DNA from 3 places in the Weissella sagaensis genome. Region 1 is predicted to be linked to each of the others. Evidence: predicted binding sites of a transcription regulator. Region 1 holds the regulator's gene; each other region holds the start of a gene.
The links. Region 1 encodes Rex, which represses fermentation and respiration genes when NADH is low (regulators of the CRP and FNR family bind a similar motif). Its sites were predicted from a motif close to TTGTGAANTANTTCACAA; they were not measured.

Region 1 (7,776 bases):
TTGCAAACAAAAAAACTAACGAATTTATTTTCAACCCATCCACCAATGTCAGAACGGATTGCGGCATTAAAGAAAATGTAGTTTTAAAAACACTTGGCTATTAATTGGTAGTTAAGTGTTTTTGTTTGTAGTCGCCTGTGATACAATAAAATGATTGTTGGTCGTCGCAAAGGCCAAAGAAGGAGAAAGTAATGAAGAAGAAAGCCCCAGTGGTTAAAAATCAAGAATTTGATGCTGAAGTTATTGACTTAACATATCAAGGTAATGGTGTGGTTAAAGTTGATGATTTTCCCATCTTCGTAACAAATGCAGTACCTGGAGAAAAAATTCGGGTAGGTATTACTAAAGTTACAACTAATTATGCTTTTGGACGTGTTGTTAAGACACTGGAAGCATCACCAAACCGTAATAATGATGTGAATAGTGCAGCCCTAACAACAGGGATTGCACCATTAGCACACTTGAAATATGATGCGCAATTAAAATTTAAACAACAACAAATTAGTGAATTATTCCGTAAACAACACGTTGATGTGAATGTTGCACCAACAATTGGTATGGAAAATCCAACCGGTTATCGTAATAAGGCGCAAATTCCTGCACGTGAAATTAAGGGTCAATTAACGACCGGATTTTTCCGTCGTGGCTCACATCGTTTGATGCCTATTGAAGATTTCTATATTCAAGATCCAGAAATTGATAAGGCTATTGTGATTATTCGTGATATCTTGCGTAAGTTCCACGTGGCTGCTTATGATGAGGTTCATCATAAAGGTGTTATTCGTAATATTATGGTTCGTCGTGGTTACTATTCACACGAAATGATGGTTGTCTTGGTAACTCGTTCAAAGCGTATTCCAGGTGCTAATATTATTATTCCAGAGATCAAGAATGCATTACCTGAAGTAACGTCAATTATTCAAAATGTTAATCAAGATAAAACAAATGTTATTTTAGGGGATGTTAACCACGTCCTATGGGGAAACAAGGTCATCAAAGATACTTTGTTTGATAAGACATTTGCTATTGGTCCAAATTCATTCTATCAAGTTAATCCACAAACAACAGAAGTTTTGTACAAGTTAGCAGCTGATAAAGCTGAATTAACTGGTGATGAAACCGTTATTGATGCCTATTCGGGTATTGGAACAATTTCATTGACGATTGCTGATAAGGTTAAGTCAGTTCTAGGGGTTGAAGTTGTCCCTGCTGCGATTGATGATGCTAAGCGTAATGCAGATTTGAACAATGTGCATAATGTTAAATTTGAGCTAGGTAAGGCTGAAGAAAAGATGGTTGCTTGGCAACAAGATGGTTTGCAACCGGATGTGATCTTCGTTGATCCGCCACGTAAAGGATTAACACCTGAATTAATTGATGCTGCTGCAAAAATGGCACCAAAGAAGATTGTCTACATTAGTTGTAACCCAGCAACATTAGTACGTGACATTGTGCAATTTGAAGAAAATGGTTATGCAATTAAGGGCGATGTACAACCTGTTGATCAATTCCCACAAACAACACATATTGAATCAGTTACTGTACTTGAGCGTAAAGATTAATTGTATGGTTAGAGATAGGATAAAATTACCATAACCATACTTTATCTTGGTTATGGTAGTAGATACTAATCTTTAAAATATTGAAGGCCGTCAAGCTGCCACCATTTCAAATGGTGGCAGCTTGACGGCCTATTTTAATGCTATTTGTAGTGACAACGAAAGTATTTTTCTCCCTAAAAGCATGATACAATCAATGTATGGGGGTGACAAGACATGACAAAAGCACTGCTAATTATTGATTATACAAACGATTTTGTTGCTGATGAAGGAACACTAACTTGTGGTAAATCAGGACAAGCATTGGAATCATATATTGTGGAACAAGCACAAAAATTTTTAGATAATGACGATTATGTTATTTTGCCAACAGACACACATTTTGAAAACGATATTTATCATCCTGAGTACAAAATGTTTCCGCCACATAATATTATTGGGACGTGGGGCCAGCAATATTATGGACAATTACAATCGTGGTATCTAGCTAATCAACATCATGAAAAAGTCTATCGTTTTGACAAAAATCGGTATTCGGCGTTTCAGAATACAAACCTAGATAATTTTTTACGAGAACGACAAATTAATGATTTATGCTTGGTAGGAGTATGTACGGACATATGTGTTTTACATACAGCTATTTATGGATACAATTTAAATTATCAATTAACCGTTTTAAAAGATGGGGTAGCCACTTTTACTGAACATGGCCAAGAATGGGCGTTAGAGCATTTTAAGAATAGTTTGGGTATTAACGTTATTTAAATAATGAAAAATAGTTGCGTTTTATCGTTTATATGGTTTAAGGCAACTTTTTTCACTGTTGTAAATGGTATAATAAACAGTGGCTAATCGTACAGAACGGATTAAAAGGAGATGTATTATGACATACAAACTGGGAATCATTGGAACAAACTGGATTACTAAGCAATTCGTTGAAGCAGCTAATGAGTCAGGTCAATATGAATTAACAGCTATTTATTCTCGTCACGAATCGACTGGTCAAAAATTTGGTCAAGATTTTAATGTTGACGCTGTTTATACTGACTTAGGAACTTTTTATAATAGTGGTATTGATGTTGTTTACATTGCATCACCAAACAGTGTTCACTTTGAACAAGTTAAGACAGCTATTATGCATGATCTTCACGTAATTGTAGAAAAATCAGCATTTTCAAATCCGAGTGAATATGCACAAATTATGCAATTACTTTCAGAACATGAAAATGTACGCCTGTTTGAAGCAGCACGTCATATTCAACAACCTAATTTTAAAATTATTGAAGAGCAAGTTGCCAAAATGACAAAAATTTCAGGGGCGACTTTTGTTTATGAAAAATATTCATCACGTTTTGACGAATATTTAGCAGGTGATGAACCGAATGTTTTGAGTCGCCAATTTAGTGCAGGTGCTTTAACTGATTTAGGAATCTATCCAATTTACGCAACAATTAAATTGTTTGGAAAGCCGCAATCAAGTCATTATTTTGCAACGCCATTACGCAATGGTGCCGATGGTCGTGGGATAGCAATCTTACGTTACCAAGATTTTGATGTTACAGTACAATTTGGTAAAGGATCTAACAGTCATTTAAATTCAGAAATTTTAGGGTTACGTGATACATTAGTGATTGGTGATATTGCAGAAGTATTAGATATTACTTATTATGATGCAGATAAGGTCGCCCATGAATTAAGTCAAGCACCTGCGGTTAATCCAATGATTGCCGAAGCAGAGCTGTTTGCTAATATGATGACTAATAAAACAGAAACTAAGGAAGCATACGAAACATTATTGACACTAAGTCAAACTGTTAACCAAGTACTATTTGACTTACGACAAGATGCAGGTATTGTATTTCCTGCAGACAAGTAGCACTGGTTAGATATTAAGGAGAAAACATGGATTCCCGTTTTGAAGAACGTTTAACAAGTGTTGGATTTACAACTTTAACACCGATACAAGAGGCAGTTGCTAAGCCTTTAGCAGAAGGACAATCAATTGATGCTTTAGCACCAACTGGGACTGGTAAGACACTAGCTTTTACATGGCCATTATTGCCAGAAATAGTACCAAATGATGGTGAACAATTATTAATTTTAGCGCCATCACAAGAGTTAGCCATGCAAACAACAAGAGTTGTGCGTGACTGGGCAAATATTTTGTCACTAAAGGTATTATCATTAACGGGTGGTGCTAATGTTAAACATCAATTAGATCGATTAAAAAAGCATCCTGAAATTTTGGTTGGGACACCAGGTCGTGTTAGCGAACTCATTGGTAACGGTAAACTAAAGTTAAAGCGTTTACGAACGGTGATTCTTGATGAAGCTGATGAATTACTACGTGATGATACAGCAAATCAAATTGATCAAATCTGGGATACAATTGCAGACGAAGACGTACAAGTTGCTTTGTTTGGGGCAACAGAAGTTGATAAGACAAAAGCGAGTGGTCTTTTTGAACGAGATTTCTTACGCATTGATCAGCGACATGTAGAAATTCCAACAGCAATTAAGCATGAATTTTGGCCAACAGCACGTGATCAACGCCAAAAGCGTTTACGTCAGTTAGCAACGCAAAAACATTTCCAAGCAATGGTATTTTTTAATACGACAAAGCAACTAAAAATTACAGCTAGTTTCTTAGCCCATGAACATGTGGCAATGGCAACTTTGGTACGTGGTGATTCCAGTACAACACGTGCTAAATCGTTGGATAATTTTCGTAAGGGGACAGCAAAATTCTTATTAACGACTGATGTGGCTGCTCGTGGTTTGGATATTCCTGATTTACCAGCAGTTATTAATTTTGATTTGCCACGTGATGGTGAAACATATACACATCGTGCTGGTCGTACTGGCCGTATGGGTAAAGCAGGGTTAGTGATTTCATTTGGTAATGATCATGACCAGCGTGATTTAAAGAAATTAGTTGCTGTTGATATTAAAACAGTTACTGGTGTTAAAACGATCGTATCGCATAAAACGAAGGCATTAACTTCATCAGCAGATAAAGCACATAAGGGTTCTAAAACTAAAAATACAGTTAGTGATAAGGCTCGTAAAGTAGTTAACGATACAAAAAATAATGACGAACCAACTCAAAATACGCAGTCAAAAAAGACGGTTAAGAAGGCAGTTAATACGCAACCAACGGTATCACGACAAGATCGATTAGCCAAAGAAAAGCATGCAAAAAGAAAGCACCGTAAGAATAAGGGAAAGCTAAAACACTAGCCGATAGATATACCAATATTTAGAAACCGCTTACAAAATAACGCTTATTTGTGAATTATTAATTGTTATTTAGTTCACAAAAATTACTGCATATGTTATGATAATAGGTAGTATTGGTTTCACAATGTTATTTTTTGCTTGTGAAACTTGTTAAATTTTGAAAAAAGAGGTCGAACCAAATGGTTGAACATGATATTCCTAAAGCAACGGCAAAGCGATTGCCAATTTACTATCGTTATTTAAATTTGTTGCTTGATTCTGGGACTGTTCGCGTTTCATCAAACGAATTATCTGAAGCGGTAAAATTTGATGCTGCAACAATTCGACGTGATTTTTCTTATTTTGGCGCATTAGGTAAACGTGGGTATGGTTATGATGTTGAAGCTTTGATGAATTTCTTTGGTGAAATTTTAAATCAGGATACGTTGGCTTCAGTTGCATTAGTTGGTGTTGGAAATCTTGGACAAGCATTATTAAACTTTAACTTTCATCAAAGTTCTAATGCGCGTATCGCAGCAGCATTTGATGTTAAACCAGAAATTATAAATACCATTCAATCAGGTATTCCAGTTTATAGTTTAGCTGATTTAGAAAAACAAATTATGGACCAACGTATTGATGTTGCAATTGTAACAGTACCAGCAGATGTGGCACAAGATGTTGCTAATCGTTTAGCGAATGCTGGTATTCGTGGCATTTTAAATTTCACGCCATTACGTTTAGATGTACCTAATAGCGTTCGTGTACAAAACGTGGACTTAACAAACGAATTGCAAACGCTTTTGTATTTTATAAATAATTTTGGTGAGAAATAAACCAAAACTGTGACGTTGCATATACGCAGACTATCAATTATGTTAATAAACAGCGTTATAAAAAGGACACTAAGCTAACCATCTAAAAAATGGTTGCTTAGTGTCCTTTTTGTCTATAATTGTTAGTTAATCATTAACATAAATGAAGTCGGCTGCATGTTGGGTTACTTGTAACGTTGTATCATTTGATACTAGCACTAATGGCCCGTCAAATGGTAGACGTTCTTTAATTGTCCAAACTGTATTAAGTCCTAACTTAAGTGTCTCTGTATATTGCAAGAGTTCTAAGTCTTCAGTAAAACTATTAATTTTAACAGTTTCACCGTCACTAGCTTCACGTAATGAACGTAATGATTTAGGTGAGTAGTGGTGTTTGATGTCGGGGATAACGAGACCATGTGGGCTTAGGTTTGGGAAACCTAAATATTTATCGAGGGCATTAATGAATTGATCGTCAGCATCGTGATCTAGGTTATCGGCGTTTGAGTGTGCTTCAGAAATTGATAATCCAAGTTTAGTCGCACCAAAAGTTTCTATTAATCGGTGTGAACGAATTAAACGTAGGGCAGTTTCACGACCAGGTTTTGTTAGAGTAACACCATAATAAGGCACGACATTAACTTCACCGGCTTCTTGTAATTTTGCCAGCATATTTGATACGGATGAAGGTGTAACATTTAAGTGTTCAGCAATTTGGTTATTTGAAATTTTGGTTGATTCATCGCCGCCACTTAATTCCAATATAGTCTGTAGATACTGTGTTTTCGAAATGGATTCGGTCATAGTGTAAAAATTCCTCGTTTTGTATATTGATTAATAGGGTTAATTATACCATAAATCTCCAGTAATATTCTTTTCGAGTATGAATATTTTTATATGCTTGAAAAAACAAAAATGATTAGTTATGATAAAAATATAGAAGTTAATAGGTATAAGTTGTTGGTAAAATAAGTGGAGGTTAATCATGCCAGAAATTAAAACAAGTTATCATCATAAGTCAACAGGCTGTGCAAGCATTCATCATTTACTGAAGAATACACGAGATATTCCGGATCATATGGTTGAGCAATTAGTTAATTCATTAGAAAATACGTTAACATGTCAGCCTGAAATATTTGTTGGCCAAGTATATGACAGTTGTGTTTATCGGATTGGTTGTGGTGATATTTATACTGAAACCAAATTGGTATTTGCAACACCAGCTGTGCGTAATAAATTTGCAAGTTCATTTGAAGCGGCGTGTTGTCATGCTGGATTCACCGTGCATCGAAGTTACTAATAATAGGTTAAAAACTATTTCTAATTTCTATAATTAGTAATTTTGATGATTATCATGGGATAAATATTTTTTAAAACATATGAAAAAGCAGTAAATTTACCAAAAATAAATTGGTGAATTTACTGCTTTTCTAAACTAGGATACCTATAGCTATCCTAAATATTTTCGTATTAGATTTTTTTATGGAGCGTTTCAATTGTTTTATTATTAAGTAATAAAAACAATAGGATACTCTGAATTGGCCAAAAGACAATTTGTTTGATAATACGTAACCACAGTAGAGACATGATAGTTTGCATATTATGAATATTACCAATTAATGTGACCCATAATGTATTGAGAATCACATTGACGATAAGTAATACGAAGAAAACAGTTACTACAACACGAAGGATGGAAATAGTTTGACGATTATAAAACGAAAAGCCATAGATACCAGCTGCGATGATAGCTGAAATCGTGAATCCCCAAAAATAACCGTAACCATTCATTAAGCTACTAATAACGTCCATAAATGTGGCAACTAACATCCCCCAATATGGCCCGTACCATTTAGCGATGATCCCAACAATCAAGAAAGTAAACCCAACTTTGATTGTTGCAGTCCCCAATGAAAAACGGCTAATGACAAGTTGTAATGCCATCAAAATGCCCAGCATAGCGAGTTGCTTTGTGCGTAATTGTGGTAATCCATATGATAATGTTTTCATTTGAAAACACCTCCTTTTAAATTGGAGGGTTTCACTTATTGCAGTGAATGTGATTAAGATATCGCGGAAAATCCTTCGTCTGTGGCCCACATTCCGTTTCCACAGCACTTGACGCATCTTAATCTACCCTGAGTGACTTACAAGAGTATATTATACTGTTCTTCTGGTTAAAG
Region 2 (7,776 bases), on a different contig from region 1:
ATTTGGTTGATAATTTAATGTTTCCATTGCATCATGTACTTTTTCAAGCGTTTTCTCACTTAAATAGCCACGATTATTAAGCACACGAGAGGCTGTTGTTTTTGATACACCCGCTAATTTTGCGACATCTTCTAACTTAGGTTTCATTATACTAACCGTGCTTACCTTTCAAAAATTATCTTGTATAAGCTTATTATATCAAAGCTCACCAGTCATACGCTTTGATTTTGACCATCTAGATTCTCCAAAAATGCATGCTCTATTAGAAATCAAATAATCATTTTCATCAATAAGCCTTAACAATTTTTATTAATTATATAACAGAAAAACCGTCAGACTAACAACATTGCGCTGTCGCTTGACGGTACTCAAACATATTCAAAATCGACTTTTATTGTGCTTTGGCTTGCGCCGCTTAATTGTTAGGTTCAAAAACCGTTACCACTTCAACATGGGCTGTTTGTGGGAATTGATCTAATGGTTGCACATCCCCTTTGATGTGGAATCCCTTTTCAATCAAATACTTGGCATCACGCGCCATGGTTTCTGGATTACATGACACATAAACAAAGCGCTTAGGTCGAATTTCTGTTACTGCATCCAATAATTCATTTGTTAACCCACGGCGCGGTGGATCAACGAAAATAACATCCGCTTTAATTCCTGATTGTTGCCATTTACGCATTTGTTCTGGCGCATCTGCTGTAATAAAGCTGGCATTTTCTACATGATTATTCGCAACATTTTTTTGTGCATCAATAACAGCACGCTCAATTACCTCAACACCCAACACTTGTTTAACTTGATTAGCAACTGTTAACCCAATTGTACCTATACCAGAATAGGCATCAATGACCGTGTCTGTTAACTTTAATTCAGCTTTTTTAGCAGCTAATGCATATAACACTTCTGTTGTTTGTGGATTAACTTGATAAAATGAATTAGGACCAATTTCAAATTCAATTCCTAACAAAGTATCATGAATAACATCTTCTCCCCATAGCGTTCGGTTATTACCAGACATCAACAAATGTAATGAACGCGGGTTATGATTTAAGACAACACTATGAATACCAGGAACAACGGCAACAATTTCTTGTGCGATTATTGCTTCATCCTTAATTGTCGCAGTTTGAGAAACCAAAACAACCATTAATTCATGACTATAATAACCACGACGCACCATAATATAGCGCATTGCCCCTTGTTGGGTATCATCATCAAACACCGTTACTTGGTGTTGATTTAAGATATTACGTACTGTGGCAATTGTCTGATCAATAACTGGATCGTTGACATAATAGTCCGTTAACGGCAAAATTTCTCCAGGTGTCCGTCGCTTAATGAAACCCGTTACTAATTTTTCACCATCATATTTAATCGGTACGACTGTTTTATTACGATATTGAATAGGATGTGCCATACCAATAGTTGGTGCAATGGTTGCTGCTATCCCTGCTGTTTCGTAAATTTTTTTAACTTGCGCCTGCTTTAACTTTAATTGGGCCTCATAACGTAAGTTTACATAGGGTGCAATCCCTACATCCAACAAGTAATCTTTGCCCATTTCAACACGATCTGGTGACGGGTCAATAATACCCACAACTTCAGCACGCGCAAATTTACGATTTACCTGGGTAATTTCAAACTTAACAGTCTCGTCTGTAAATGCATTTGCCATGCGAATCGGATAATCATTCAACATAACAACACCGAATCCATTATAGAGCACTTCGACGACTTTTCCTGTTAGTATTTGCCCTAATCGTACAGGCATGATTGTATGACTCATATTATCTCTCTCATTATCTTTAGCATTACTGTCTTTCATTATACTAGTTTATCAATATCAGGCAATCATTCTACTTAATGCCTTAATTAATCGACTTCTATTTAACTCACACGATTGTTATATTAGCCAAATCATGCTCGACAAAGTCGATACCCATACCAATCAGCCATGAATTGCTACAATTATTTTGATTTCGCCTTTACTAAGGCGATAGCTAATTTTATCTATTGCAAGTATTGTTTTAACCAGCGTACCCCTTATTTTATGGCACATTTTGAGTACAAACGTACCCTTAAAAAAAGAGTAACAATCTAACCATTAACCTGGTAGCTTGCTACTCTCAAGACGTATATTAAATCAACTAATCTAACTAAACTAGACTATTCAAAAATCGTTTTATCACGTTCAGAAAACCACATTAAAATAATAAATACAACAATTGCAATAGCCATCACAGCTGTTTGCAAAATCCAGTTATTAAGTTGCGCATATAAAACACCATAAGCCCAAGGTGCACCTGCTGCAATGAGATAGCCACCCGTTTGTGCCATTCCTGATAACGCTGAACTCTCATTTGCGTTACGTGTCCGAATAGCATAAGAGGTTACCATATAGACAAACACAGCAGTTCCACCAATACCAATAAAGGCAGTGACAATTAACCACCAGACAAGACCAGCATGTTGATTAAACATCATTAGGATGGCAAGTAACCATAGACCCGTAGCACCTGTCATCAATGTCCGTCGTCCTTTATATGACGAGCGTTCCAAAAAACTAGGCACCCACATTGATACTGGAATTCCAATTAATGATAGGACACCAATTACCCAACCTGATTGTATGGCTGTTACACCTGTTCGTTGTGCAATCGTCGGTACCCATGCAATCGACGTGTAAAAAACTGCCGATTGAATCCCTGCCATCACTAGTAATGACCAGGCATACTTATTACGCCAAGGATTAATTTTTCTCGTTGTCGTATGTGTTGTTTGTGTTACTGCCTTATCTAACTCCGGGTCAGTATTAACTAACATATGCGCTATCCAAGTCACCACTACTAGTAAAACAATGACTGTGATAAAGACAACTAGCATTTGCCAACTAAATGTTTTGGTAATTGGCACTGCGATAATTTGAAATACTGCTGTCATTAACGTCATGGTTGTACTGTACAGTGATGTATAAACGCCTATTTTGTTAGGTGTAAATTTCACTAATGTTGCTGGTAATAACACGTTAATAAAGGCGATACCAATTCCAACTAAAATTGTGCCAATAAATAACATTGGTGCGCTCACAATACGGGCAATTGATCCAACCAAGACAAACAACAAAGCAGCTAATAATGTTTTTTCAATCCCAAAACGTTTTGTAAAAAATGTTGTTGTTGGCGAAACAACTGCAAATGTTAACAAAGGTAGTGTCGTTAATATACCTAGTTGAGATACTGGCAAGCCAAATGTATTAGCCACATTATCAATAACTACGGGAATTGTTGTAAACGTTGACCGCATTACCACACCAAGCAAAACAATGCTTAAAATAAATAACCATCTTTTCTTCATATAATACCTCTGTTTTCTATCAAATAAAATTTTAAAAGTCCGTTAAAAACTATACCGTCTTATTTTATAGCTGTCAAAAATAAATTTTACATTAGTTTTTAATGCATTTGTTATATGAAAAAATAATTACTTAACTAATAAACAAAAAATAGCAAACCACCAGTGTGTTAGTGGTTTGCTATTTAGATAATTAAATCAATGACTATTGATTTAATTTATTAGTTCTTTGCAAATTCTGCAAATTGACCAGCTACGTTAGCCAAAAATTCTTTTGTGCCTTCGTTAGTGATCTTACCATTTTCATCAGCTAGTTCAGCAGTGTTACCAATGAACAATTCTGGTTGGTGCATAATCTTCATGTCTAAGAAGTCCAATGAGTTACGCAAAACATGGTGTGCTGCAACACCAGCAATACCAGAAATTGATTGTGAAGCTGGCAATACTGGCTTACCTGCCCAAACACTTTGTCCCCAAGGACGTGAAGCAACATCCAAAGCATTCTTCAAAGCAGCTGGCACACTACGATTGTGCTCTGGCGTTACAATAATAAATGCATCTTGTGCCTTAACAGCATCACGGAATTCAGTATATTCTACTGGTGAAGCTTCATCATAATCTTGGTTATACAAAGGAAGCTTTGCAATATCCAAATAAGTAACTTCTGCATCTGCTGGTAAACCAGCAACCAATGCTTCTGCTACACCCAATGAGTATGAGTTCTTACGAGTTGATCCAACAATTACACCATATTTTGCCATGATATTTCTCCTTAAAATTAATCATTATGTACAACGTTTTCGTCGTTAATACTAACTTAACTTACTTTTACAAAGTTGTAAACACTTATTTTAAATAAGCAAAATAAAAACACACATATTATATGAAATACATGTGTTTTAGATATTATATTTAGTTTAATCTTCTTTAGTTAAATCAATCAAAATCTTCGCTTGTGACTTATCAGTTGATAGGCGATCAAATCCTTTTTCAACCACGTCATCCAAGTCAATCATATCCGTAATAACAGGTTCAACATTAATTTGTCCTGAACTTACCAAATCAACAGTTTGTTGGAATGTTTCACGTGAATATGCAATCGTTGATGTTAACTTAACACCAGCATTCATCAATTGCATTGGATCAAATGAAATTGGGTGGGCAAAGATTGAAACAATAACAGCTGTTCCGCGAGCCTTAGTTACTGAAATAGCTTGCTCAAAAGTTGGTTGTACTCCTGCAACTTCAAAGGATACATCTGCACCACCACCTAAAATTTCACGAACTTTTGCTACAGGGTCCGCAAAATCAGCTGGATTCACAACATCAGTTGCGCCCATTGTGAGTGCCTTTTCCAAACGAACAGCTGATAAATCAACTGCAACAATCTTAGTTGCACCAGCTGCTTTGGCTGCAGCTGCTACCAAAACACCGATTGGACCAGCACCAAAAATAGCAACCTTTTGACCAAACTTTAAGCCACCTTCTTTAACAGCTTGAACTGCAACAGCTGTTGGTTCAATCGTTGCTGCTAACTTCAATGAGAAATCAGCTGGCAAAGCATACAAATTAGTTTCTGGTACATTAACATGTGCTGCAAAACCACCATCACAACTTAGTCCAATAAAACTATAACCATCATACACATCAACATCATCAGGTGATTGTGCATGTGTAACAGTTGGATTTACTGATACATGATCACCAACTTTATAATTCTTAACATCCTTACCAACAGATTCAATAACTCCTGAGAACTCGTGACCCATTGTTAATGGTGCTTGTCCACCCGTTAACTCATCCACCTTATCAACTGGAATAAAAACAGGTCCTTCTAAGTACTCATGCAAATCACTACCACAAATTCCCGCATAGGCAACGCGAACAACGACTTCATTATCTTGCGCTGGCTTTAAATCTACATCTTCTACGCGAATATCTTTTACACCATGCCAAACTGCTGCCTTCATGTTAATACCCCCAAATAATACGAGTAACTAGAAATTATATATAATTACAATCAATTTATATTTCATAAACTTATCTATCAACAATTACATTTTATCGCTCTCAATATCCATAATCAACTAAGGCATTACTCCTATACGAAACAACAAAATTCCCAAATACGGGAATCTTTATTAATTCAATCATTTTTGTGATTTTTTTAACAAAAAAGTGGTTATATAGACTTGAAAACCTATATAACCACCGTTGTAGATTGTTTTATTTTACACAAATCAACATGTTTGCTTAGTCTTTCAACGCTGCTAACACATCATCCGTCATTTTTTCAGGTGTCGTAATTGGTGCGTAACGATGAATTAATTTACCATCACGCCCAACCAAAAACTTTGTATAATTCCACTTAATAGCACCATTACCAGATTGTTCTTTTAAATATGTAAACAATTCATCTTCATCTTGACCATTAACCATAACACGTTTTGTCATTGGAAAAGTGACACCATAGTGCATTTGGCAAAATTCGTTAGTTTCTCCATCACTATCAAGTTCTTGCTTAAATTGATTAGATGGCAATCCCAAAACAACTAGCCCTTCATCTTTGTGTTCTTTGTATAAAGCTTCTAATCCTTCAAGCTGAGGGGCTAGGCCACACTTACTTGCAGTATTGACGATAATAACGACCTTGCCTTCATAATCTTTTAAATTAATTGGCTTTCCATTCATTTCTGTTTCAGTAAAATCATAAATTGTTGTCATTATTTGTATCCTTCTTTCTAAAAGAACGTTGTTCATTAAAATTAATTATAACAATCATTATCTTATTGGAAGCGTAACATAGTCATCAGCTACCTGTCTAACAAATCGTATTAGTGATAAGTGTTAATAACTAAGCACGCTATCTTAGTCATGCATAATCAATAAAGTCGTCCCCATAGGGTCTATAACCTTAATTTGTTTATCATTATTCACACTAACAGTCACCTCTTCTGATTGTGCGCGTTGTGCCAATAAATCAAAATACGCTTGGTCAACAACCACACGCCAATCAATTAATCCTGCTTCATCCAAATGACGTAAATCACTGTTTTCACTCTGCCATAAGTTAACCGCATGATGGTGATGATAATGATTATTTGAATAAAAATGCGCTGAAGTTGAAACATTTGACACTAAGTCCATTTGTAAAAATTTTAAGAAAAACTTGTCAGCATCAACTAAATGACTCCCCATAAAATGCAAATGTCCAATTTTTATACCGGTTGGAAAGCCTGTCCAATCATGTTGCTTTTGTGCTAATAGCTTATCGCCATCAACTTCATTTGTGCCCATTGTGACAAAGCCATCTTGCCATTTCCAATTCTGTGCATCCCGGTCATGATATAATTCGATACCATTCCCTTCAAAGTCATTAATGTAGATTGCTTCACTGACGTCATGATCACCAGCTCCCACTGGAATCTGTAAGGTTAATAGACGATGCAAAATGGATGCTAACTCGGCAGCATTTGGAAAAAGCAATGCCATATGATATAAACCAGTTTGTGCCACCGTTTGTGGTTTTCCACCTAGTAACATCGTTAAAAATGGTGCTTCACCTGCATGAAATGCATAATTAATTTGCGTTTCGTCTGATGCAACATCCACTAATCCCAAAACTTTTTCATAAAAGACCCGAGTCCGTTTTTCATCAACTACGCGTATTGTTAAATGTTGAATATCATATCGTGCTGTTTTCATTTTCACCAATTGACTTTCTTTTTTATTTTTTAATTTACTAAAAGTAAGTATATGCTTTTTAAAGATATTCGTAAAGAATTTATCTCATCTCAAAATAACAAAAAAACCAGTATGACTAGCGCATTGGCGCAGGTCATACTGGTTAATTGCACTATTTAATACTCTGTAACCGTCGCATCATCACTAATGGTGACATCTTCTTGTGGCGTTTCATCTGATTGTGCCTCGCTTGCAGCATTTTGTGTTTCCGCAACAATGCTAGCAAAATTATTCTTTAAGTCCGCATTTTGCGTTTCGGTAAGTGTCAAATCTTTACCACTAGCCGTTTCTGTTGCATACACTTGTCCTTGACCTTCGTGAATAACAAAGAAATAAGAAGTAGGTGAATCAACACCTTGGCGCGATCCTGTTGCAACTGCAACGACTTGATAATCAGCTTTTTTATCAGCTTTTGGTGACCAAGTAAAGGCCACTTTATGATCATCGAGTTTCAAATGATCCTTTAATTGACCATCTTTAAGGGCATCTGGAAATTTATATGCTAAGTGCTTTGGCGTACCACCATTATAGGTACCAACAAAGTCTTGGCCAACAGCGGTTTGCCATATCCCCATGTAATCTGCTAATTCTTTATTCTGTGCATCAGACCATTGGGCTGGCACCTTTTCTTCAGCTTTTTTCTTTTCACTACTTGCTTTTTTCTTTTCTGCATTT
Region 3 (7,776 bases), on a different contig from region 1:
ATAACTATAAGGATTGTGGGAATACTTGAATTAATGACAAGTGATAAAAGCATCGCAAGACCAGATGCTTCAATACCTATTTCACCAATTCCTACCAATAATGCCCAGCCAACTAAGAATAGAAATGTCATCCAGATACTTAACCAGATAGTTTTTTGCCATTTTTTAGAAAAATATGTTTTAAACCATGAATCTATTGGTTTCGCAGAAGTGGTTTCATTGCGCATTTGTTTCAATGCTTGATACTCAGCAACATAAATGGTGTAAGCCGTAATAATTGCGAAAATCAGACTAAATAATGCAGCAAAAAGCGATTGCCCGGCGGTCTCTTTTTGCCTTTCAGTCAGATAAGAATAGATGAATATGATATACATGATTATCATCCAGGGAACCATTAAACCAATGTTTCCCCATAAATCTTTGTGCAAAGATTTTTTGGCCTGTTGCTTTATTTTTTTTTCGTACAGCTTTACGATTGTAAGCTTGATTCATAATGATTATCTCCTTAATAATATAAATTTCATTATCTTACTAGGGTAACATAGACAAAGTATGATTGCATTTGACACGGTTTATATTTAAATTTCATACAAAAGACAATTGGTAATAATTGCTTAATGTAGCGGATGGGGACAAGATACTGTATGCTATAACATATTATAAGAATTACTGCGTTAAAAATTTTTAAATAAAAGGATAATATGGCACTTCGCTAAGTCGGTAAGGAGAATCTTATGCAAATTGAAGCTGAAATGACGGTTACGACAGATGTTGTTAAGCTAGTATTTCACAATAAACAGGGTGAACTCTATATTCATCACAATTTTAAATATAATCAAGCGGTGTCAGGGCTTTATCTAAACTTTAAAAACAGAAAGCTTCAGTCTGCTAGTTTACAACCTGCTGATCATGGGACAATCATTCAACTATTGCCACCTAAAAATATTAATCAAAATGAGTTATTAGAAAATATTCAGGAAATAATAAGTAATAAGAAACTTACCCCAGTTGGTGATAATCAAAATCTCATTGGTTATGTAGAAGAAATCATGTTGATTCTGGATCAATTTATGTATCCATTAATTCCTAAAACAAAAACCTTTAAAAAAACGCAACATCGTTGGAAAAAGTCGATAGCTGATGTTGCTTTTATGGTGGATGCATTTGATAGCAAAGCAACTATTTTCTGGCAGAAGCGTAACGAGATGCGTATTGTTAAAGGAGCTACTTTACGCACAAAATATCCGCTAAATAAAGATGGTTCTATTGGGTTAGATGCTCGTATGGGAACACAGTTACGTCAAGAACAAGCAAGTAAAGTCGAAAAATTTACCACGACAGAAGACATTATTTTAAAGAGTGTTAATGAAGTTGGCCTTTTCCTTTATTTTGGTGGTACTAACAGCTGGCTGGTATTAAAAGACGTCACTAATAAGACTATCGATGAGTATGCTATTGTTAAATAATGAATCACAAGTAATTGTGGCACTTTATTATTGATAGGTGAATCAGCCGTGAGAGATTAAAAAGTCTAAGAACTATTGCTTAAATGAGTTCTTAGACTTTTGTTTAGTTAATCAGTTTTAATGATAGATAAAAACTAATTTATGATCAGTTGATTGTGATGCATCAAAAGAATATACGGCTGTTTTAAATTGTTTCAGTTTATCAATCGTTGTCAGTTGATTTTCAACAATAAAACGCACCATTTCACCACGAGCCATTTTAGCATCAGTAGCTTTAACTTTTAGTTTCCCGGCTACAATGTGTGCAAATATAATATCAATAAATTCGTCTTCAGGCTGTAAAAAAGGGCGTATCGATTGTGCATATTCTTTAGATGCTAAATTAATAATCGGTTCATGATTATGAATCATTTGGTATAATGTGTCTCCCCAGAATTCATAAAGATTGCGACTATCGTTAATTTTTAACCGTGATTTCATCTCTAGACGATAAGGTACAATACCGTCAAATGGGCGTAATACACCGTAAAAAGCAGATAAAATCCATAAATGATTTTGAAGATAAGATAATGCTTGTTCACTTAAAACATTTGGTGCCATATATTGATACTGAATACCAGTATAACTGAATATTGCAGGTGTTAATGCGGTATTTGAATTTGTGTGATGAAGTTGATTATAGTTTTCAGTTGTTAATTTATCACTAGTTTGCCATAATTTTTTGAGCTCATCATAAGAAAGTGACAATAGTTTTTGTTGAATTATTAAGGATTGTTCTAAGTAACATGGCGTATTAATCGGTGTAAAATTGTCTTGATCAATCGTCATTTTTTTAGCAGGTGAAATAATAATTTGCATGTTAATTAATCTCCGTTAATCAGTGGATTAAATCTGTTTTACGTTAATTGCTTCAATAAACTTAAATTCTTTATTTGAATAGGCAAATTTTAAAATGCAGCAATTATGAAAATTAGGAACTTGTTTTTGGATTTCTTCAAACGGCAACCATTTTTTTAGAAAAACAAAGCAAGCGTCACCATGACTAACGGCTAAAACGCGTTTATGATCGGGTTTTTCCATTATTTCTGTTAGTGTCTGATTCATTCTTTGTTGCACTTGAATATCCGATTCACCACCAAATGGGACAAAAAAATCACCATAAGAATGACGAATTGGATCATTTTGTGGATTAAGTTGTTCACTTTGACCTTCAAAAACGCCAAAATGCCATTCTTTTAATCCTTTTAATCTTGTATAAGGTTGATCTGTAATATTTTCGAGCGTGTCACTTGCTCGTTCTTGTGTCGAAGCATAAGCATGGTCAAAAGTTAGATTAATTTGTTCAAAATAATGGCCAACTTCTTGAGCATCTGTGATACCTTGTGGTGTAAGTGGTGAGTCACTAGCTCCTTGAATACGGTGCAATTGGTTGAATAATGTTTGACCGTGGCGCATTAGATAAAGTTCTTTCATATTAAGCTATTCCTCTCTTTATTATGTCATATCTATTATCTAATAATATTTGAATATTCACAATTTTAAGAGTATTTTGATTCTAAATGTTAGTAAGCATATCAGTAGCTATCTAATTCAGATATTGTTAAACTATATATAGTGAAATGATTCACAATATGGTTATTTGGGGGAAATTATGATTAAAGCATTTTCAAGTCCAGCACATTATGTACAAGGTAATGATGTATTCAGTCATCCAAAGGAATATTTTGAAAATTTAGGAAAGCAACCGCTATTGCTTTGTGATGATATTGTCTGGGAAATTGTGGGTGAAACATTAAATCAAACATTATCAAGTAATTTTATAGTAACGCATGTTAATTTTGGTGGTGAAGCTTCTGAAGAAGAAATTATGCGTGTGGTTGAAATTGGTAAGCATGCCGATAACGATTTTATTATTGGTTTAGGTGGTGGTAAGACGCTCGATACAGCAAAAAATATTGCTGATAAATTAGCAGTGCCAGTGGCTATTTTACCAACAGTGGCATCGACTGATGCGCCATGTTCAGCTTTGTCAGTGTTATACACACCAGAAGGACAATTTACAAATTATGCTTTCTATGATAAAAATCCAGACATCGTGTTGGTCGATACAAAAGTTATTGCTAATGCCCCAGTCAGAAACCTAATTGCAGGTATTGGAGATGCTATGGCAACAAATATTGAAGCACAAGATGTTGCCAAGGGGCATAATAAATCAATGCTGGGTCAAGCACCAACTTTAGCCTCATTAGCAATTGCACAAACATGTGAAGACAATTTGTTTGCCCATGCTCACGAGGCTGTAGCAGCAGCTGAAGCACATGTTGTGACACCGGCTTTGGAAACAGTTGTTGAAGCCAATACATTGTTAAGTGGTATTGGTTTTGAAAGTTCTGGACTGGCTGCTGCACATGCGATTTACAATGGCTTCACAGTATTGTCTGGTGAAAGTGAAACCATGATGCACGGCGAGAAAGTTGCTTATGGGTATTTATGTGAGTTAATGTTGAACAATGTACCAACTGAGACATTGAATAAATATATTGATTTTAATCAATCACTTGGTTTGCCAACTACTTTGGCAGATTTACATCTAGAAGATGCTACTTATGAAGATTTCTTAAATGTTGGTAAGCAAGCCACTATTCCTTCTGAGACAATTCATCAAATGCCATTTGAAATCACAGCTGAAGATGTTGCAAATGTTATTATAGCAGTTGATAGTTATGTTAAGTCTCGAAAATAATTAATTATAAAAGGAGACGTTATGACTGATTCAAATAAGCAACGTGAAATATTAGTGTCTAATGAAAATTCAACGGAACGAGATAAATTAAATAGAGAATTTAAAAGAGTTGCAAAATCATTGCCTAGGCAAAAAGTAACGCAAGCTGATTTAGCAGCGATGATTAAGCATGATGAATGGTAAGCTTTATTTGCCTTTAAACATAATAAAAGGCGTCCAACACTTTGTATGTCGGACGTCTTTTATTATGGGCAGATTATTTTTTAAAGCAATTTATTTGATGATCGTTTATAATACCTGCTGCTTGAAGAAATGAGTAAGTGGTAACAGGACCAGCATAGGCGAAGCCGGCTTTTTTTAGCTGCTTACTTACAATCAGTGCTAGTTGATCATATTTGGGAATTGATTCAGATGATGCATAGTGATGGATGATTGTATGATTACCTGTAAAGGACCAAACATATTCACTAAATTGATTATTAGGGAATTTCGTTTGCATAATTTTAGCATTATTAATGGTGGCTATTATTTTACGTTTATTACGAATAATACCGCTATTGTGCATTAAACTTATGATTTTGTCATTATCATAGTGGGCTATTTTTTCAAAATCAAAGTTATCAAATGCCTGTTTAAAATTTTCTCGTTTATTTAAAATAAGTTGCCAGCTTAGACCGCTTTGAAATGCTTCTAGGGTCAACAACTCAAAAAGTTGTTGACTTGTTGTTGTTGGGACACCCCATTCAGTATCATGATAATCTTTTAATAATTGATTACCATTTTGTGCCCAATTACAGCGTTGTTTCATAATTGTTTGCTCCTTATCATCGTGCTGAAATTAAAGGGAAAGTGTTTGTACTTATTAAAATTTTACCGCAAATAACGATAAATATACTAGCCGTAAAATTTTATTGATTAATCCGTTAGTTAGGTTTAAACTAATTTTGTACAGTTAAACTTATTTAATGGATTGGAGGAGAGTTATGAATTTTTCAGACGTAACTTGTCATGAAATGAGAAGAAAAGTTATGGTGATTGATTCAAAAAGCTTTTACGCAAGTGTAGAAAGTGCCGATCGTGGCTTAAACCCCTTAACTTCATTATTAGTAGTTATGAGTCAACAGGCAAACACTAATGGGGGACTTGTATTAGCTGTTTCCCCTCGTGCAAAAAAAGAATTGGGTATTAAAAATGTCATGCGTCAACGTGATGTTCCAAAAGATTCTCGGTTGATTATTATTCAGCCACGAATGAATCGTTATATTGCTGTAAATAAAAAAGTTAATGATATTTTTCGTCAATTTGTTGCTGAAGAGGATCTCCATTTATATTCCATTGATGAAAGTATTCTTGACGTGACAGATTCTTGGGAATATTTAAAATTTATTTATGGTAAGGATTTAACATTAAAGAAATTAGCACATATTATTCAGTTAAAAGTAAAAAAAGAACTAGGATTATATTTGACAGTTGGTATTGGCGATACACTTACAATGGCTAAAATTGCCTTAGATATTCAGGCGAAACACGATTGTGATTTCATTGGAGAATGGCATTTTGAGAATTTACCAGAACATTTATGGCCCATTACAAAGTTAGATACCGTTTGGAGTATTGGCAGTAAAACAGCCAAAAAGTTAAATCGGTTGGGTATCTTTTCAATGTATGATTTAGCTATGGCAAGTCCATATTATCTTAAACAAAAAATGGGTGTTCGTGGTGAAGAACTGTTTGCTTTAGCTTGGGGAGTAGATCGTAGCATTGTTAGTTGTAAACATAAAGTTAAAGCAGGAAATATTTCTAATAGTCAAGTGTTACCACGTGACTATAATGATATCCCTGAAATTAAAGTTGTTATTCGTGAAATTGGTGAACAAGTTGCTGCACGATTACGCGCCAAGCAATTAGCAGCTGGTACGGTATCATTATTTGTTGGTTATGCTTATGCAACAAGTGAACAAAAACAGATGCCTGGTTTTAATGTCCAAATGAAAATTGAACCATCAAATTTATCGCATGTTATTCATAACGCTTTAATTGATTTATTTGATGAACATTATACGGATGGCAACGTACGTAACTTAGGTGTATCTGTTGGTAAATTACAACCAGCAGGTTATGAGCAATTAGATTTATTAACGCCAGTTGTACAACAAATTAATGCTGCTAAAATTGATCAGGTCGTTGATGATATTAGAAAAAAATTTGGTGTCACAAGCTTAGTCAAACTGTCTTCGTTAAGCGCTGGCGGTACAATGATACAACGTGCAGGTTTAGTTGGTGGTCATAATGGCGGTAATACCTATGGATAATCAAGATAAATTAAATTATCAGTTGATAAATGCAGCTCATTTTTTTCAAAATGATTACCAAGATAGAGGTATGGTTAAATGGCAAGGCTATTTTCTTAGTGATCATACAGAGGACGTTGGTAAATACTCTAAAAATCGGCTGGATAACGTGAAGCGTCAAGATTATGAAGAAATGTCTGAGAAAGCAATTAGTCAATATTTAATGAAAGCTTTTGACCAACAATTTAAAGTAACCATTCAATTAAGGAATCATAATGATCAGGGGATTGTTAGTCCTTTGTATCATGGGAAAGTATTAGGTTTTCAAGATAATAATGTCGTGCTTTCAGATAATATACAAGTATTTCCATTACCTGATATTTTATATGTTAAATAATTAATGTAAACGAACGCTGTTGCAACAGTATTTGTGAAATTAGCCACCGTGTTTAAAAGCACGGGGCTTTTTTTATGGAGATTAGAATGTTTCGCCTAAAAACGAACTTAATTTTATTTTTTAGTATTTTTTATTAACAAATACGAACTAAACGCGTTGACTTGCTTTTTAAAGTTCAGTATTATGAAGGTGAAAAACAGACGTTGTCATGGTGAAAGTCAAAAGTGAGGAATAAATGGTGGCAAATGAAGTTGCAGTATTGATGGGATCAATTTCGGATTGGTCAACAATGAAATTGGCGTGTGAACTACTTAAAAAGCTAGATATATCATTTGAAAAGAGGGTCATATCAGCACATCGAATGCCTAATGAATTACAGGAGTTTGGGGAAAATGCACGGACTAAAGGGATAAAAGTTATCATTGCAGGTGCAGGTGGTGCAGCTCACTTACCAGGTATGATTGCTGCTAATACGACGTTACCTGTGATTGGTGTTCCAATTAAAACACGAACATTGAACGGTATAGATTCATTGCTATCAATTGTGCAAATGCCCACAGGAGCACCAGTTGCAACTGTTAGTATAGGTGATGCTGGTGCTAAAAATGCAGCTATTTTAGCAGCACAAATGTTGGGTATCACACAAGCAAGCGTCCAAGACAAGTTAATTGATTTAAAAGAAACACAACGTCAAGAAGCTATTGAAAGTGAGGCGCGCTTTGATTAAAACAATTTTGCCACCAGCAACAATTGGCATTGTAGGTGGTGGACAATTAGGGCAAATGATGGCTTTGAGTGCTAAAAGTATGGGGTATAAAGTTGGCATTTTAGATCCCACACCATATGCACCAGCAGCACAAGTCGCTGATTTTCAAATCA

Region 2: the regulator Rex is predicted to act here: its motif matches at 5,514-5,531, upstream of G7Y65_RS04780 (2,3-butanediol dehydrogenase).
Region 3: the regulator Rex is predicted to act here: its motif matches at 3,079-3,096, upstream of G7Y65_RS03645 (glycerol dehydrogenase).

What each region holds. Positions count from the first base shown of each region.
Region 1 covers NZ_BLKA01000005.1:60,127-67,902, forward strand. Annotated here, with positions in the region: gene htpX (zinc metalloprotease HtpX) at 1-81, shown strand, start outside; gene rlmD (23S rRNA (uracil(1939)-C(5))-methyltransferase RlmD) at 192-1,562, shown strand; gene G7Y65_RS06550 (cysteine hydrolase family protein) at 1,776-2,324, shown strand; gene G7Y65_RS06555 (Gfo/Idh/MocA family protein) at 2,443-3,435, shown strand; gene G7Y65_RS06560 (DEAD/DEAH box helicase) at 3,462-4,799, shown strand; gene G7Y65_RS06565 (redox-sensing transcriptional repressor Rex) at 4,979-5,614, shown strand; gene G7Y65_RS06570 (metal-dependent transcriptional regulator) at 5,741-6,397, opposite strand; gene G7Y65_RS06575 (hypothetical protein) at 6,579-6,893, shown strand; gene G7Y65_RS06580 (folate family ECF transporter S component) at 7,064-7,603, opposite strand; THF riboswitch at 7,643-7,736, opposite strand.
Region 2 covers NZ_BLKA01000003.1:158,430-166,205, forward strand. Annotated here, with positions in the region: gene G7Y65_RS04760 (LacI family DNA-binding transcriptional regulator) at 1-147, opposite strand, end outside; gene rlmD (23S rRNA (uracil(1939)-C(5))-methyltransferase RlmD) at 416-1,792, opposite strand; gene G7Y65_RS04770 (MFS transporter) at 2,173-3,360, opposite strand; gene G7Y65_RS04775 (NADPH-dependent FMN reductase) at 3,579-4,118, opposite strand; gene G7Y65_RS04780 (2,3-butanediol dehydrogenase) at 4,275-5,327, opposite strand; gene G7Y65_RS04785 (glutathione peroxidase) at 5,611-6,081, opposite strand; gene G7Y65_RS04790 (VOC family protein) at 6,226-7,062, opposite strand; gene G7Y65_RS04795 (DUF4767 domain-containing protein) at 7,218-7,776, opposite strand, start outside.
Region 3 covers NZ_BLKA01000002.1:224,013-231,788, forward strand. Annotated here, with positions in the region: gene G7Y65_RS03625 (DUF975 family protein) at 1-404, opposite strand, end outside; gene G7Y65_RS09295 (hypothetical protein) at 340-492, opposite strand; gene G7Y65_RS03630 (hypothetical protein) at 735-1,466, shown strand; gene yaaA (peroxide stress protein YaaA) at 1,584-2,324, opposite strand; gene G7Y65_RS03640 (histidine phosphatase family protein) at 2,352-2,939, opposite strand; gene G7Y65_RS03645 (glycerol dehydrogenase) at 3,121-4,209, shown strand; gene G7Y65_RS03650 (hypothetical protein) at 4,231-4,392, shown strand; gene G7Y65_RS03655 (DNA-3-methyladenine glycosylase I) at 4,466-5,017, opposite strand; gene G7Y65_RS03660 (Y-family DNA polymerase) at 5,193-6,521, shown strand; gene G7Y65_RS03665 (hypothetical protein) at 6,514-6,897, shown strand; gene purE (5-(carboxyamino)imidazole ribonucleotide mutase) at 7,133-7,624, shown strand; gene purK (5-(carboxyamino)imidazole ribonucleotide synthase) at 7,605-7,776, shown strand, end outside.